DNA from 4 places in the Lelliottia sp. genome. Region 2 is predicted to be linked to each of the others. Evidence: predicted binding sites of a transcription regulator. Region 2 holds the regulator's gene; each other region holds the start of a gene.
The links. Region 2 encodes PurR, which represses purine synthesis genes. Its sites were predicted from a motif close to CANGCAAACGTTTGCNTG; they were not measured.
Positions count from the first base shown of each region.

Region 1: a site for PurR is predicted at 1,991-2,008, ahead of purT (formate-dependent phosphoribosylglycinamide formyltransferase). Genes of this name have one in related genera too.
Region 3: a site for PurR is predicted at 1,821-1,838, ahead of raiA (ribosome-associated translation inhibitor RaiA). Genes of this name have one in related genera too.
Region 4: a site for PurR is predicted at 1,177-1,194, ahead of ACKI5T_RS06565 (amino acid aminotransferase). Genes of this name have one in related genera too.

Region 1 is NZ_JAZQNX010000044.1:165,519-169,318, forward strand. It holds gene ptrB (oligopeptidase B) at 1-1,126, opposite strand, end outside; gene ACKI5T_RS20945 (tellurite resistance TerB family protein) at 1,214-1,864, opposite strand; gene purT (formate-dependent phosphoribosylglycinamide formyltransferase) at 2,041-3,219, shown strand; gene kdgA (bifunctional 4-hydroxy-2-oxoglutarate aldolase/2-dehydro-3-deoxy-phosphogluconate aldolase) at 3,254-3,800, opposite strand, start outside.
Region 2 is NZ_JAZQNX010000001.1:174,727-178,526, reverse strand. It holds gene punC (purine nucleoside transporter PunC) at 1-312, opposite strand, end outside; gene punR (DNA-binding transcriptional activator PunR) at 425-1,336, shown strand; gene purR (HTH-type transcriptional repressor PurR) at 1,355-2,380, opposite strand; gene ACKI5T_RS00930 (YnhF family membrane protein) at 2,677-2,766, shown strand; gene ACKI5T_RS00925 (MFS transporter) at 2,931-3,800, shown strand, end outside.
Region 3 is NZ_JAZQNX010000019.1:156,075-159,874, reverse strand. It holds gene rluD (23S rRNA pseudouridine(1911/1915/1917) synthase RluD) at 1-798, opposite strand, end outside; gene bamD (outer membrane protein assembly factor BamD) at 929-1,666, shown strand; gene raiA (ribosome-associated translation inhibitor RaiA) at 1,936-2,277, shown strand; Phe leader region at 2,381-2,506, shown strand; gene pheL (pheA operon leader peptide PheL) at 2,382-2,429, shown strand; gene pheA (bifunctional chorismate mutase/prephenate dehydratase) at 2,535-3,695, shown strand; gene ACKI5T_RS11380 (SMP-30/gluconolactonase/LRE family protein) at 3,692-3,800, opposite strand, start outside.
Region 4 is NZ_JAZQNX010000008.1:379,688-383,487, reverse strand. It holds gene ACKI5T_RS06570 (porin) at 1-1,069, shown strand, start outside; gene ACKI5T_RS06565 (amino acid aminotransferase) at 1,258-2,448, shown strand; gene ACKI5T_RS06560 (MBL fold metallo-hydrolase) at 2,500-3,147, opposite strand; gene ACKI5T_RS06555 (YcbK family protein) at 3,163-3,714, opposite strand.

The DNA.
Region 1 (3,800 bases), on a different contig from region 2:
GTAGCCGCGAAGACTCCGGTTCGGGATTATGACCAATCCACGTCACATAAGCCGGATCGTCAAAGGCAATACCCACTACTTCTCGCGTTTTACGGTTAATTTGACGAATACTGGTCAGCCCGCGCTGGCGCTCTTCAACCACCAGCCAGTCGGTGAACAAGGTAAACCCTTCCAGCATGACCTGATCGCGAGCCGGGATCAGCACTTCCCATTTACGTTCATCACGCACTTTGGTTTTGTACAGGCCAAAGTTTTTACCTTCACGGTTAGAGCGCAGATAAAAAGAGTGCTGGAAGTGATCGAGACTGTATTCATGGTCTTTACGACGCGGCAAAAAACAGAGCGGCTGGGCATCGGGCAGTTCAGCATCCAGCAGCAGCACTTCCGTGGTGGTCGCACTGCCCAGCGAGATAATCACGTAGTGTTTCGAGGTGGTTTTATGCAGGCTGACGTAAAACGTTTCGTCTTTTTCTTCATATACCAGCTCGTCGTTATCCGACGCAGTGCCCACCGTGTGGCGCCACACCTGATAAGGCAGCAACGTCAATGCATGTTTTTTGACGTAATAGACCGTTTCTGAATCATTCGCCCAGACGAAAGCAGACGAGACGTTATCCAGCATCTCTGGATACCAGTTTCCGGTCTCTAGATTGCGAAATCGCAGACCATACTGCCGCCGCGAAAGATAATCCTCCGCCAGCGCCATAATGGTGTTGTCAGGCGAAATGCCCATCCCGCCGAGCGTGTAGAATTCGCTGTGTGCGGCGCGCTGGTTGGCATCAAGCAATATTTCCCAGTCGTCCCACTCAGCGCTCAATACCGACTGGCGTTGATAGATAGGGTATTCGTTGCCCGGTTCGTAGATGTGGCGATAGCGGTAACCGTTTCGGGTCCAGGGTGCAGAGATATCGCGCTGCGGTTCGCGTGCGACCATTTCCGCCAACAGTTCATCCTGCAACGCCTGCTGAGAAGACATGACCTGACGGCCATAGTCATTTTCCTGGTGAAGGTAGTCGAGAACCTCTGGCTGCGAGCGTGAATCATCCCGCAGCCAGTAGTAATTATCGATGCGCGTCTCACCGTGAGCGGTGAGCGCTTTTGGAATGCGTCGGGCTTTTGGCAGCATGTCAGTCTTTCTTTTATGTTTTACACTCTATAAGGGTGGCAAAACACACGCATGATGCAAGCGAAACGTGACAGCCGCAGGCGAAATTTACCCCGGTAATGCCTGTTTTTGCGCCTGAATATCCTTTTCGATCCCTTCGCGAACATCGTGCGGAATTTTGAGCGCGTCGCCCAGCGCATTCAGATAGCTGCGTTCCATAAAGTGATCGATGTCGATGGCCGCACAGCTGAGGAAATACAGCTCAAGCGCTTCTTCTTCATTCTTGACACTCTGCGCCAGACGCGCGGGATCCAGCGGCTGTTCAATCGCCTGGGCTACCAGCGCTCTGCCCTGCTCCTCAACGCCTGCTTCCTGCATCTGTTGTTCAATGGCGGTGCGCTCCTGGTCGTCAATGTGTCCGTCGCTTTTAGCAGCAAAGACCAGCGCCAGAATTAACCGCTCGGTGCGCACATCAATTGGCGAAGTGTGTTGCCCAAACTGGGGTTCGCCCTGATGAGCCGTTCGGACTTTATCCTTGTACTTATTCCAGAGCACCGTTCCGGCGATGGCTCCTCCACCGGCTAACAGCGCGCCGGTACCGTACTTGGCCAACAGCTTTCGCGAGGATTTATTCGCCACCAATAAGCCAGCCAGACCGCCCAGTGCCCCCGGCACCAGCAGCTTGCTCAGCCCCTGCTCACCGGACGATGACGCCTTTTGACCTAACATCGACTGCAATTGATTTAACCAGCCTGACATATTCTTCCCCACTTATCCGTTCACAATTATCACAGCCTAAGCGAGGTGATGTCAGGAAATGTCTGTCCGTGCTAAAGAAGCGCAAATTTCCCGACCCAGCATCATTCCCGTTCCCTGGTGAAGACACACGCAAACGTTTTCGTATATACTGCGCGCAACTTTTTCAGGGGGATTTTATGACTTGTTTAGGAACTGCGCTGCGTCCGGCAGCCACGCGCGTCATGCTGTTAGGTTCGGGCGAACTGGGAAAAGAAGTAGCGATTGAATGCCAGCGTCTGGGCATCGAAGTGATCGCTGTAGATCGTTATGCCGATGCCCCGGCCATGCACGTTGCACACCGGTCCTACGTTATCAATATGCTGGATGGCGATGCCCTTCGCGCACTGATCGAACGCGAAAATCCTGACTATGTCGTGCCGGAAATCGAAGCCATCGCGACCGATACCTTGCTGTCACTGGAAGCGGAAGGCCAACGCGTTGTGCCTTGCGCACGCGCTGCGAAGCTGACCATGAACCGTGAAGGCATACGTCGTCTCGCGGCGGAAGAGTTGGCAATCCCGACGTCAAGCTACCGTTTCGCCGATGGCAAAGCCGATTTCCTGCTGGCCGTTGAAGAGATTGGTTACCCGTGCATCATTAAGCCGGTAATGAGTTCCTCGGGTAAAGGACAGAGCTTTATTCGCGATGAAAGCGCGCTGGATAAAGCCTGGGATTATGCCCAGCAGGGTGGCCGTGCGGGTGCCGGACGCGTCATCGTTGAGGGCGTAGTGAAATTTGATTTTGAAATCACCCTGCTCACAGTGAGCGCGGTTGACGGCGTGCATTTCTGCGACCCGATTGGGCATCGTCAGGAAGACGGCGATTACCGTGAATCCTGGCAGCCGCAAAAAATGAGCGCTCTGGCGCTTGAGCGCGCGCAGGAGATCGCCCGTAAAGTGGTCATCGCCCTGGGCGGTTTCGGCCTGTTTGGCGTTGAACTGTTTGTGTGTGGCGACGACGTCATTTTCAGCGAAGTGTCCCCTCGCCCCCACGATACCGGCATGGTCACGCTGATATCTCAGGATTTATCAGAATTTGCCCTGCATGTGCACGCATTTCTGGGCTTGCCGGTGGGCGGAATTCGTCAGTATGGCCCGGCAGCCTCCGCCGTGATCCTCCCGAAACTCACCAGTCAAAACGTGATGTTTGATCACGTAGAATCAGCTGTGGGGGCGGGTCTGCAGGTGCGTTTGTTTGGTAAGCCGGAAATCGACGGTGCGCGTCGTCTGGGTGTGACGTTAGCGGTAGCGGATAGCGTGGAAGAGGCCGTGACGAGAGCGAAAAAAGCCAGTGCGAGTGTGAACGTCAGAGGATAAACAAAACGGGCCGTTTGGCCCGTTTTTGATGGTCTTACTGTTTCGCGCCTTCGACTGCTTCGCGCGCCAGTTTGGTGATGCGATCCCAGTCGCCCGCTTCCAGCGCATCCGCCGGAACCAACCAGGAACCACCGATACACAGCACGCTTTTCAGCGCCAGGTAGTCGCGGTAGTTTGCCGGGGAGATACCGCCAGTTGGGCAGAAACGCACCTGAGAGAACGGGCCTGCAATCGCTTGCAGCGCTTTAGTGCCGCCGTTCGCTTCAGCCGGGAAGAATTTAAACTCTTTCAGACCGTAGTCCATACCCAGCATCAGTTCGGAAACCGTGCTGATCCCTGGAATCAACGGGATAGAACCTTCGATTGCCGCTTTCAGCAGTGGCTCAGTCAGGCCAGGGCTGATGGCAAACTGTGCGCCTGCTTCAGTCACTTCAGCCAATTGCTGCGGATTCAGAACGGTACCAGCACCGATAATGGCATCAGGTACTTCTTTCGCAATGGCACGGATTGCATCCATCGCACATGGCGTACGCAGCGTCACTTCCAGAACACGAACCCCACCTGCAACCAGCGCTTTCGCC
Region 2 (3,800 bases):
CTGTACAAAGCGCAGTACCAGCAGCCAGGTTGCATCGCGCACCCACAGCATGCCCAGACAACCCAGCGCAAAAATAGTTAAGCCAAGAAGAAGAATAGGCTTGCGACCATAACGGTCAGAGAGCGGTCCCCACAACAGTTGTGCAAGCGCAAAACCGGCCAGGAATACGCTGAGGCTGGCGCTGATCGCGGCAGCAGGTGTCTGCAAATCTTGCTGCATCGCGGCAAACGCCGGCAGATACATGTCGGTAGCCAAAAAGCCCAGCACGCTCAAACCGCCGAGCCAGACTAAGAATCCTTTGTTGGGTTGCATTGTTATTTCCTAATGAAAGCAGGTGTACATTGGCGCAGATTGTAGGGAGTGCAATCTGGCTTGTGAAACGCTAATATTTGGCGGTTGCGTTCAAAAATTTTGCAGGCAAAAAATGTGGTCTGAATATTCTTTAGAAGTCGTGGATGCTGTCGCCCGAAATGGCAGCTTTAGCGGAGCCGCGCAGGAACTGCATCGCGTACCTTCTGCCGTAAGCTATACGGTGCGTCAGATGGAGGAGTGGCTGGCGGTACCGCTGTTCGAACGCCGTCATCGCGATGTCGTTCTGACCCCCGCTGGCGTATGGTTTTTGAAAGAAGGCCGATCTGTTATCAAAAAAATGATGATCACGCGTGAACAGTGCCAGCAGATTGCCAATGGCTGGCGCGGTCATCTTTCTATTGCGGTGGATAACATCGTAAAACCTGAACGGACGCGGCAGATGGTGGTTGATTTCTACCGGCATTTCTCAGATGTAGAACTTCGCGTGTCCCAGGAAGTGTTTAATGGCGTATGGGATGCGCTATCGGACGGCAGGGTGGAGATGGCGATCGGCGCGACGCAGGCCATTCCCGTCGGGGGGCGTTACGCCTTTAGGGATATGGGAACGCTGAGCTGGAGCTGCGTGGTGGCAAGCGATCATCCTCTGGCTGCGATGGACGGGCCGCTGAGTGACGACGTGTTGCGCAACTGGCCGTCGCTGGTGATGGAGGATACGTCGCGCTCGCTGCCAAAACGCATCACCTGGCTGCTTGATAACCAGCGGCGGGTCGTCGCGCCAGACTGGGAATCATCGGCAACCTGTTTGTCGGCTGGGCTGTGTGTGGGGATGGTGCCCGTACATTTCGCGCGTCCACGGATTGATCGCGGAGAATGGGTGGCGCTTGAGCTTGAAAATCCGTTCCCGGATGCGGCCTGCTGCCTGACATGGCAGCAAAACGATATGTCTCCTGCGCTGGCCTGGCTGCTGGATTATTTGGGGGATAGCGAAACGTTGAACAGAGAGTGGTTACGGGAGCCGGAATAACCGGCCCCGTAGAAACGATTAACGACGGTAATCGCGGAACGGACCGTCAGCGACGGAGCGACGTTCAATCAGGCGCGGATGGACTTCAATTGATTGAGACTCTTCACGTTTGCTGACGATACGATCCATCAGCATGTTGAATGCCGTTTCACCCAAAGAGTCTTTCGGCTGGTGAATCGTCGTCAGCGCGGGAGTAAAGTAGCGAGCGTTGCGCACGTTATCATACCCGATCACGGAAATATCCTGCGGGACGCGCAAACCAAGCTCATCGGCGGCGCAAAGCGCGCCCATTGCCATAATATCACCGCCACAGAATACGGCAGTCGGACGATGCGGCTGCGAAACGATCTGCTGCATTGCGCGGTAGCCTGATTCCGGTTCAAAGTCACCCTGGACAATCCAGTTTTCCGGAACGGTAATCAGCGCTTCTTCCATGGCTTTCATAAAGCCCGCCAGGCGGCCTGCACCGGTATTACGCTCCAGCGGACCGGGGATGACACCAATCTCGCGATGACCGCGTTCAATCAGGTAACGGCCAGCCATGTACCCGCCTTCAAAGGCGTTATCGTTGACGGAATCGGTAAAATCAGCGCGCGTATCGCCCCAATCCATCACCACCATCGGGATATGACGGTACTCTTCCAGCATCGACAGCACGGATTCAGGGTATTCAGAACACATGACCAACAGGCCATCGACGCGCTTTTGCGCCAACATCGACAGGTAAGCGCGCTGTTTTTCCTGGCTGTTCCAGGCATTTCCCAGAATCAGGGTATAGCCTTTCTGGAAGCAGTTTTTTTCTACTGCCTCGATAATTTCGGCGAAATAGGCGGCTTCGCTGCTGGTCGCCAGCAGACCAATCGACTTGGTGTGATTTACTTTCAAGCTGCGAGCCACGGCGCTAGGGGAGTAGTGCAATTCTTTGATTGCGGCCCAAACGGCGTTGCGCGTCTCTTCCGCCACGAAACGGGTTTTGTTAATTACATGTGATACGGTTGTAGTGGAAACGTTTGCGCGTTTCGCTACATCTTTAATTGTTGCCATTAGCTGTCACTCCAGACCATATCCTAAGCTCCTGATAAATTGAGAGGTAAACGTTTGCCTTCTCTCACCCTAATCTCGCAAATTGAATTGCGATACGCCGGGAAAACGACACAGGACGTCAGGAGGGGGTCAGTGGCCGGTACGCTTATAAATTTAGCGTGGAATTTTGTCCTATCTTGATGAAAAGGGGAAGCGCAAAAACGGTTATGAGCCTAAATCGAGGAAGATTTTTGAGCGAAACTGTGTAAAAATGAGCAAGCTCACTTTTCATGTGGGGATTAAAAGGAGAAAAATTGATGAATACCGATCTTAAGTTTTCGTTAACGACCACGATTATCGTGCTGGGTTTGATTGTTGCGGCAAGTTTTACGGCTATTCTGCACTGATTCAGGCGGGGGAGAGCCTTCTCCCTCGTTTTCTTCCTTCGATTGTTACTCTCCCGACAATAATCTTTTGCCAATTTGTTAACTTCTCATTTTTTGTGATTGCTGTCATGCTTTCGACATGTTTTTTCTGTGTCGCGTAATGACACGGTTTCCGGAGTTAATGAATGAAAATCAATTTTCCACTGCTGGCCCTCGCGATTGGCGCATTTGGGATTGGCACCACCGAGTTCTCCCCAATGGGGCTGCTACCGGTTATTGCTAAAGGGATGGATGTTTCTATTCCTGCGGCGGGAATGCTGATCAGTGCTTATGCCATTGGCGTGATGATCGGTGCGCCTTTGATGACGTTACTGCTTTCGCATCGCGCGCGTCGAAATGCGCTTATTTTCCTGATGGCCATTTTCACATTGGGGAATGTGCTTTCGGCACTCTCTCCGGACTACACCACCCTCCTGTTGTCGCGCATTTTGACCAGCCTCAATCATGGCGCATTCTTTGGCCTGGGGTCGGTGGTGGCCGCGAGCGTAGTGCCTAAGCACAAGCAGGCCAGCGCGGTCGCCACGATGTTTATGGGGCTCACGATAGCGAATATTGGCGGCGTGCCGGCGGCGACCTGGCTGGGTGAAGTCATCGGCTGGCGTATGTCGTTCCTCGCCACAGCGATGCTGGGTGTCGTGGCGATGATCGCGCTGTTCTTCTCGTTGCCGAAAGGTGGGGCAGGCGAGCGTCCGGACGTACGCAAAGAGCTGTCGGTTCTGCTCCGCCCGCAGGTGCTGTCAGCGCTGTTGACGACGGTGCTGGGCGCTGGAGCCATGTTTACGCTCTATACCTATATTTCACCCGTGCTGCACGACATCACGCATGCCACACCGTTCTTTGTGACGGCAATGTTGGTATTGATTGGTGTGGGCTTCACCATCGGCAACTATCTGGGCGGCAAGCTGGCCGACCGTTCGGTGAGCGGCACGTTGAAAGGATTTTTAACCCTGCTGATCGTCATCATGGTCGCCATTCCGTGGTTAGCACGTAATGAG
Region 3 (3,800 bases), on a different contig from region 2:
TTCTTCAGAAGCGCCTTTAGGTGGACGCGGGCGTCCGCCATAAACCTGATCACCCACCAGCGGATGCGTAATGTGCGACATGTGCACACGGATCTGGTGAGTACGGCCCGTTTCCAGACGCAAACGCAAACGCGTATGAATGCGGAAATGTTCCATAATGCGGTAATGCGTTACCGCGGGTTTCCCCATCGGATGCACTGACATGTGCGTGCGTTTGGTCGGATGACGGCTGATCGGTTCTTCTACCGTACCGCCTGAGGTCATGTGACCAATCGCGACCGCTTCATATTCACGGGTGATTTCACGCAGCTGCAACGATTCCACCAAGCGCGTTTGCGCCGGAACGGTTTTTGCGACGACCATCAAACCGGTTGTGTCTTTATCCAGACGATGCACGATGCCTGCACGAGGCACATCGGTAATCGGTGGATAGTAGTGGAGCAGCGCATTCAGCACTGTACCATCAGGATTACCCGCTCCCGGGTGGACAACCAGGCCGCGAGGCTTGTTGATCACCAGAATGTCATCATCTTCATAGACGATGGTAAGCGGGATATCTTGTGCTTCAAAACGGACTTCTTCATCGATTTCAGCATTGATGGCGACCACTTCCCCACCTAACACTTTCTCTTTTGGCGTGTCCCAAACTTTGCCGTTGACCATCACTCGTTGGTCAAGAATCCATTCTTTTATGCGTGAACGCGAATAATCAGGGAACATTTCGGCCAAAGCTTGATCTAAGCGTTGACCGAGCTGATTTTCGGAGACTGTTGCGGTGAGTTCTACTCGTTGTGCCATAGACTGCTTCTTCGTTTAACGTTGGGTTTTACGGCTTTGCCGTATAATATAGTGTGCTATTGTAGCTGGTCTTAATCGGGAGCAGGAAAGAGATTCTCCCGGACAAACATTTGAGGAAAGTCAAAACGTCATGACGCGCATGAAATATCTGGTGGCAGCGGCCACGTTGAGCCTGGCTTTGGTGGGCTGCTCCGGTTCAAATGAACAGGTCCCTGACAATCCGCCGAATGAAATCTATGCGACTGCTCAGCAAAAACTCCAGGACGGTAACTGGAAACAGGCCATAACGCAACTGGAAGCGCTGGATAATCGTTATCCATTTGGTCCTTATTCCCAGCAGGTACAGTTAGATCTTATCTACGCCTACTATAAAAATGCCGATCTGCCGCTGGCTCAGGCAACGATCGATCGCTTCATGCGTCTGAACCCGACTCATCCGAACATTGATTATGTCATGTATATGCGTGGCCTAACCAACATGGCGCTGGATGACAGCGCTCTGCAAGGTTTCTTCGGTGTGGATCGTTCTGACCGCGACCCGCAGCACGCGCGCGATGCCTTCAACGATTTCTCAAAACTGGTACGCGGCTATCCAAACAGCCAGTACACCACCGATGCGACCAAGCGTCTGGTGTTCCTGAAAGATCGTCTGGCTAAGTATGAATACTCCGTTGCCGAATACTATACCCGCCGTGGTGCATGGGTGGCAGTCGTGAACCGCGTAGAAGGAATGTTGCGTGATTATCCTGACACTCAGGCGACCCGCGACGGACTGAAGCTGATGGAAAATGCCTATCGCCAGATGCAGATGAACGCTCAGGCAGAAAAAGTAGCGATGATCATTGCCGCGAACAGCAACAATACCTAATTGCTTTACGCTATGTAAAACGGCAGCCCATGGGCTGCCGTTTTTTTATTCATTTCATCGCTTGCTGGGGCGCTATAGCCCCGACCAATCCTATCAACTATGGCTGCAAATCCGCACTTCGACAAGGAAAAAAACGCGTCTTCCTGTCGAGGCTCACAAAAAAGGTTCCCTGACAAAAAGTGACAAAAATACGTGATTTAGATCACACATTTTGACATTGGGAAAGGTATGCTGGAATCACTAAGACGGAAAGACAAGAGGTAACTTTTATGACAATGAACATTACCAGTAAACAAATGGAAATTACTCCGGCAATCCGCCAGCACGTCGCAGACCGTCTCGCCAAACTGGATAAATGGCAAACACACCTGATTAACCCGCATATCATTCTGTCTAAGGAACCGAAGGGTTTCACCGCTGATGCAACTATCAATACACCTAACGGCCATCTGGTCGCCAGCGCTAAACACGAAGATATGTATACGGCTATCAACGATTTGATCAACAAGCTGGAACGGCAGCTCAATAAAGTGCAACACAAAGGCGAAGCCCGTCGCGCCGCTACATCGGTGAAAGACGCAAGCTTAGCGGAAGAAGTTGAAGAAGAGTAATCCTTTAAATTGAGTGTACCGCCAACGCGCCTTCGGGCGCGTTTTTTATTGACAGAATGAAAACAGTACGGGTACTTTAGAGCTATCACTCACAGGATGAATTCATGAAATATACCCCGTTTTTCTTCGCATTCTTTTTTACCTTCCCCTGAATGGGAGGCGTTTCGTCGTGTGATAAAGAATGCGAAGACGAACAACAAGGCCTCCCAAACCGGGAGGCCTTTTTTATGATAACAATAAACGAAATAGGCAACGCTATGACATCGGAAAACCCGTTACTGGATCTGCGAGTAAAAATCAGCGCGCTGGACGAGAAACTACTGGCGCTGCTGGCCGAACGCCGTGCGCTTGCAGTTGAAGTGGGTAAAGCCAAGCTGGATTCCCACCGCCCGGTGCGAGACATCGATCGCGAGCGCGATTTGCTGGAACGCCTGATTCAGCTTGGTAAAGCTCATCATCTGGATGCTCACTACATCACTCGCCTTTTTCAGCTCATCATCGAAGATTCCGTTCTCACCCAGCAGGCGTTGCTGCAACAGCATTTGAATCAAACCAATCCGCACTCAGCGCGCGTGGCCTTCCTCGGGCCAAAAGGATCGTATTCCCATCTTGCAGCGCGCCAGTATGCGGCACGTCATTTCGAAGAATTCATTGAAAGCGGCTGCGCAAAATTCGCCGATATCTTTAATCAGGTCGAAACCGGGCAAGCTGATTACGCCGTCGTCCCGATTGAAAACACCAGCTCCGGCGCGATTAACGATGTCTACGACCTGCTCCAGCACACCAGTCTGTCGCTGGTTGGCGAGCTGAATATCCCTATTGACCATTGCGTTCTGGTTTCGGGTTCAACCGATCTCAGCCAGGTCAACACGGTTTATAGCCACCCGCAGCCATTCCAGCAGTGCAGTCAGTTCCTGAACCGTTACCCGAACTGGAAAATTGAGTACACCGAGAGCACCTCGGCAGCGATGGAGAAAGTCGCGCAGGCTAATTCGCCGACCGTTGCAGCGTTGGGCAGTGAAGCCGGTGGTGCGCTGTACGGCCTGCAGGTACTGGAGCGAAACCTGGCAAATCAAACGCAAAACATCACCCGCTTCGTGGTCCTGGCGCGCAAAGCCATTAACGTATCCGAACAGGTGCCCGCCAAAACAACGTTGCTTATGGCAACGGGTCAGCAGGCCGGTGCGTTGGTAGAAGCGCTGCTGGTTCTGCGGAATCACAATCTGATCATGACCAAGCTAGAGTCCCGCCCAATCAACGGTAATCCGTGGGAAGAGATGTTTTATCTCGATATCCAGGCCAACCTGGAGTCCGCTTCCATGCAGAAAGCCCTGCGTGAATTGGGTGAAATCACCCGTTCAATGAAGGTATTGGGCTGCTATCCAGGCGAAAACGTGGTACCGGTCGATCCGGTTTAACGTTCGACGAACGGGCTTTTCTTCATTCCTGCCACGTTAACTGGCAGGGTGAAGATCGCACCAGAAAGCGGATATTTAGCCACTTCTTCAGCGTCCATATTTTCT
Region 4 (3,800 bases), on a different contig from region 2:
AGTGGTTATCCCTGCCCTGCTGGTAGCCGGTGCAGCAAACGCTGCAGAAATCTATAACAAAAACGGCAACAAACTGGACTTCTACGGTAAAGCTGTAGGTGAACACCAATGGACTACCAATGGCGAATCTAACAACGGCGACACCACTTACGCCCGTATCGGCTTCAAAGGCGAAACTCAGGTTAATGACCAACTGACCGGTTACGGCCAGTGGGAATACAACATGGACGCTTCCGCACAGGAAGGCGCTCAGGGAACTAAAACACGTCTGGCATTTGCTGGTCTGAAAGGCGGCGAATACGGCTCATTCGACTATGGTCGTAACTATGGCGTGTTCTACGATGCGCTGGCATCTACCGATATGTTCGTTATTTGGGGCGGTGACTCTCTGGCTGCTACCGATAACTTCATGACTTCACGTAGTACTGGCTTGGCTACCTATCGTAACTCCAACTTCTTCGGACTGGTTGACGGTCTGGCTCTGGGTCTGCAATACCAGGGTAAAAACGAAGAAGGCCACACAACTTCTCGCCAGAATGGCGACGGCGGTAGCTACTCTCTGGGTTATGACTTCGCTGAAGGCTTCAACGTAACCGCAGCTTACACCAACTCTGACCGTTCTACAGATCAGTCTAAAGATGGTAAAGGCGAGCGTGCGGAAGGTTGGGCGACATCCCTGAAGTATGACGCTAACAACGTATACGCTTCTGTTATGTATGGCGAATCTCAGAACATGACCCGCGAAAACGACGGCGAGTTTGCTAATAAGACTCAGAACTTCGAAGCTGTGGTCCAGTACCAGTTCGACTTCGGTCTGCGTCCATCCGTGGGTTACGTACAGTCTAAAGGCAAGGATCTGACTGGCCGTACGGCTAACGGTTCTACTTTCACCGGTGGCGATGCTGACTTGGTTAAATATGTAGAAGTGGGTACATGGTACTACTTCAACAAAAACATGAACGTATACGCAGCATACCGCTTCAACCTGCTGGACGAAAACAATTACACCCGCGCTTCCGGTTTGTCTGCTGACGACCAGGCTGGTGTTGGTATCGTTTACCAGTTCTAATAAGCAAGCAGCCCTCTCTGCTAAATGCCTAGAAAACAGGACTTCGGTTCTGTTTTTTTATGCCTGAAAGTAAATAATGGCGACTTTTGAAAAGGCGCACGCTTTTTGTCGCAAACGGTTGGCATTTTGTAGATCAACCGTTAACCTGATAGCGGATTTCACTTCTGTAATCACAATGGAACCTCGTCATGTTTGAGAACATTACCGCTGCCCCTGCCGACCCAATCCTGGGCTTGGCCGATCTGTTTCGTGCTGATGACCGCCCGACCAAAATTAATCTGGGGATTGGTGTCTATAAAGATGAGACCGGCAAGACACCGGTTCTGACCAGTGTTAAAAAAGCCGAGCAGTATCTGCTGGAAAACGAAAACACCAAAAATTACCTCGGCATTGATGGTATTCCGGAATTTGGTCATTGCACTCAGGAATTGCTGTTTGGCAAAGGCAACGCGATTATCAGCGATAAACGAGCTCGCACAGCGCAAACGCCTGGCGGTACTGGCGCACTGCGCGTCGCGGCGGATTTCCTTGCAAAAAATACCTCTGTCAAGCGCGTCTGGGTAAGCAATCCTAGCTGGCCGAACCATAAAAGCGTGTTTAATTCCGCAGGTCTGGAAGTGTGTGAATACGCCTATTATGACGCAGCGAATCACACCCTGGATTTTGACGGCCTGCTGGCAAGCCTGAATGAAGCGCAAGCGGGTGACGTGGTTCTGTTCCATGGCTGCTGCCATAACCCTACCGGTATTGATCCTACGCTTGAGCAGTGGGAAACGCTGGCAAAACTGTCTGCTGAAAAAGGCTGGCTGCCGCTGTTCGACTTCGCCTACCAGGGCTTTGCTCGCGGCCTGGAAGAAGACGCCGAAGGCCTGCGTGCCTTTGCTGCGCTGCATCAGGAGCTGATTGTTGCAAGTTCCTATTCCAAGAACTTTGGCCTGTACAATGAGCGCGTAGGTGCCTGTACGTTGGTTGCGTCTGACGAGCAGACCGTTGACCGCGCCTTTAGCCAGATGAAATCGGTTATTCGTGCCAACTACTCGAACCCACCGGCGCACGGCGCTTCCGTGGTCGCGACAATTCTCAGCAATGACGCGCTGCGAGCCATCTGGGAACAAGAGCTAAACGATATGCGTCAGCGCATCCAGCGTATGCGTCTGCTGTTCGTGAACACGCTGGCGGAGAAAGGCGCGGATAGCGATTTCAGCTTCATTACGAGGCAGAACGGGATGTTCTCGTTTAGCGGCTTGACCAAAGAGCAGGTTCTGCGTCTGCGAGAAGAATTCGGTGTCTACGCCGTTGCTTCTGGTCGCGTCAACGTTGCGGGTATGACGCCAGACAACATGGCGCCACTGTGCGAAGCGATTGTTGCTGTACTATAAGCTTCGATAGCTAAAAAAAAAGCCCGCAGATGCGGGCTTTTTTATTCGTCTTTACCAGACAGGCATTTCATCCTGCAGGAACGGATTGTGCAAACGCTCATATCCCAGCGTCGACATCGGTCCATGCCCCGCGATAAACGTTACGTCGTCGCCCAACGGCAACAGCTTCTGTTTAATCGACTGAATTAACTGTCCGTGATCGCCGCGTGGAAAATCGCTGCGTCCTACGCCACCTTTGAAAATCACGTCGCCTGAGATCAGCAAACGCGATTGGTCATCAAAGAAGACGATATGCCCCGGCGTATGACCCGGGCAATGCAATATCTGTAACGTCACATTCCCGACGTTCACGCTTTCGCCCTCTTCCAGCCAACGATCGGGTATCAAGGGGAGACACTCATCGAGGCCAAACATGCGGCTTTGGGCGGGCAACCCTTGCAGCCAGAACTCATCTTCTTTTTCCGGTCCAATGACTGGCACACCATAGTGTTGCGCCAGTTCAGCCGCCGCCCCCACATGATCAAGGTGACCATGGGTTAGCAAAATCTGCATCAGCGTCACGCCGGACGCTGCGACTTCTTGCTTGATCTTCTCAGCATCTCCGCCGGGATCGACAAGCGCGGCCAGTTTAGTTTGTTCACACCAGATAAGCGAACAGTTCTGGGAAAACGCAGTCACCGGAATAATACGATAGTTCATACTGCTCCTTCATTATTACCAGTGCCGATTTGGCCCGGTATCAATATGCACAAAGTTGCTACGTGGGTAATATCCTACACCACCTGCGCGCAGAGATAACGCGGCTTTGCGAATATTGGCTAATGAAATGCCTTCAATATGAAAATCCATCGCCTGCCCTTTCGTGTGATAACTTTTTTTAGCTACCCCACGGCTATGGGCTCGCAATTCATTATTGGTATCGAGCGAACGATAACCGGAAACGAGTTGCACGGGCTTGCGCGTTCCAAGCAATCCCTGAAGGCGGAAAAGCTGATCAAATAATCCTGGGTCGATGGCTTTTATTTTATTCGCGCGATAGTCACGGAAAAAATGGTTTAGTTTTGCTAATTCATCCTGAATATAGCCTCTGCCATCAAAAAACTCCGCCTTAATTGACTCACCGGTGTGCAGGTTATTCAACGTCAAAATACGCGGACGAGGTGTCGAGAGGGTGGCAAATGCTGGCGTAGGCAAGATGGCCGCAGCGCCGAGCGCAACACCACCTAACGCCAGCAATTTGCGGCGATTAGCGTCAAATTTGTCCATGGTAATCAGGTCTACAGGTCAATGTTATCGTAAATATGCTTAGCGCACGAAGGGCACCTTAACTGGCTCAACAGCCTGCGTCAAGA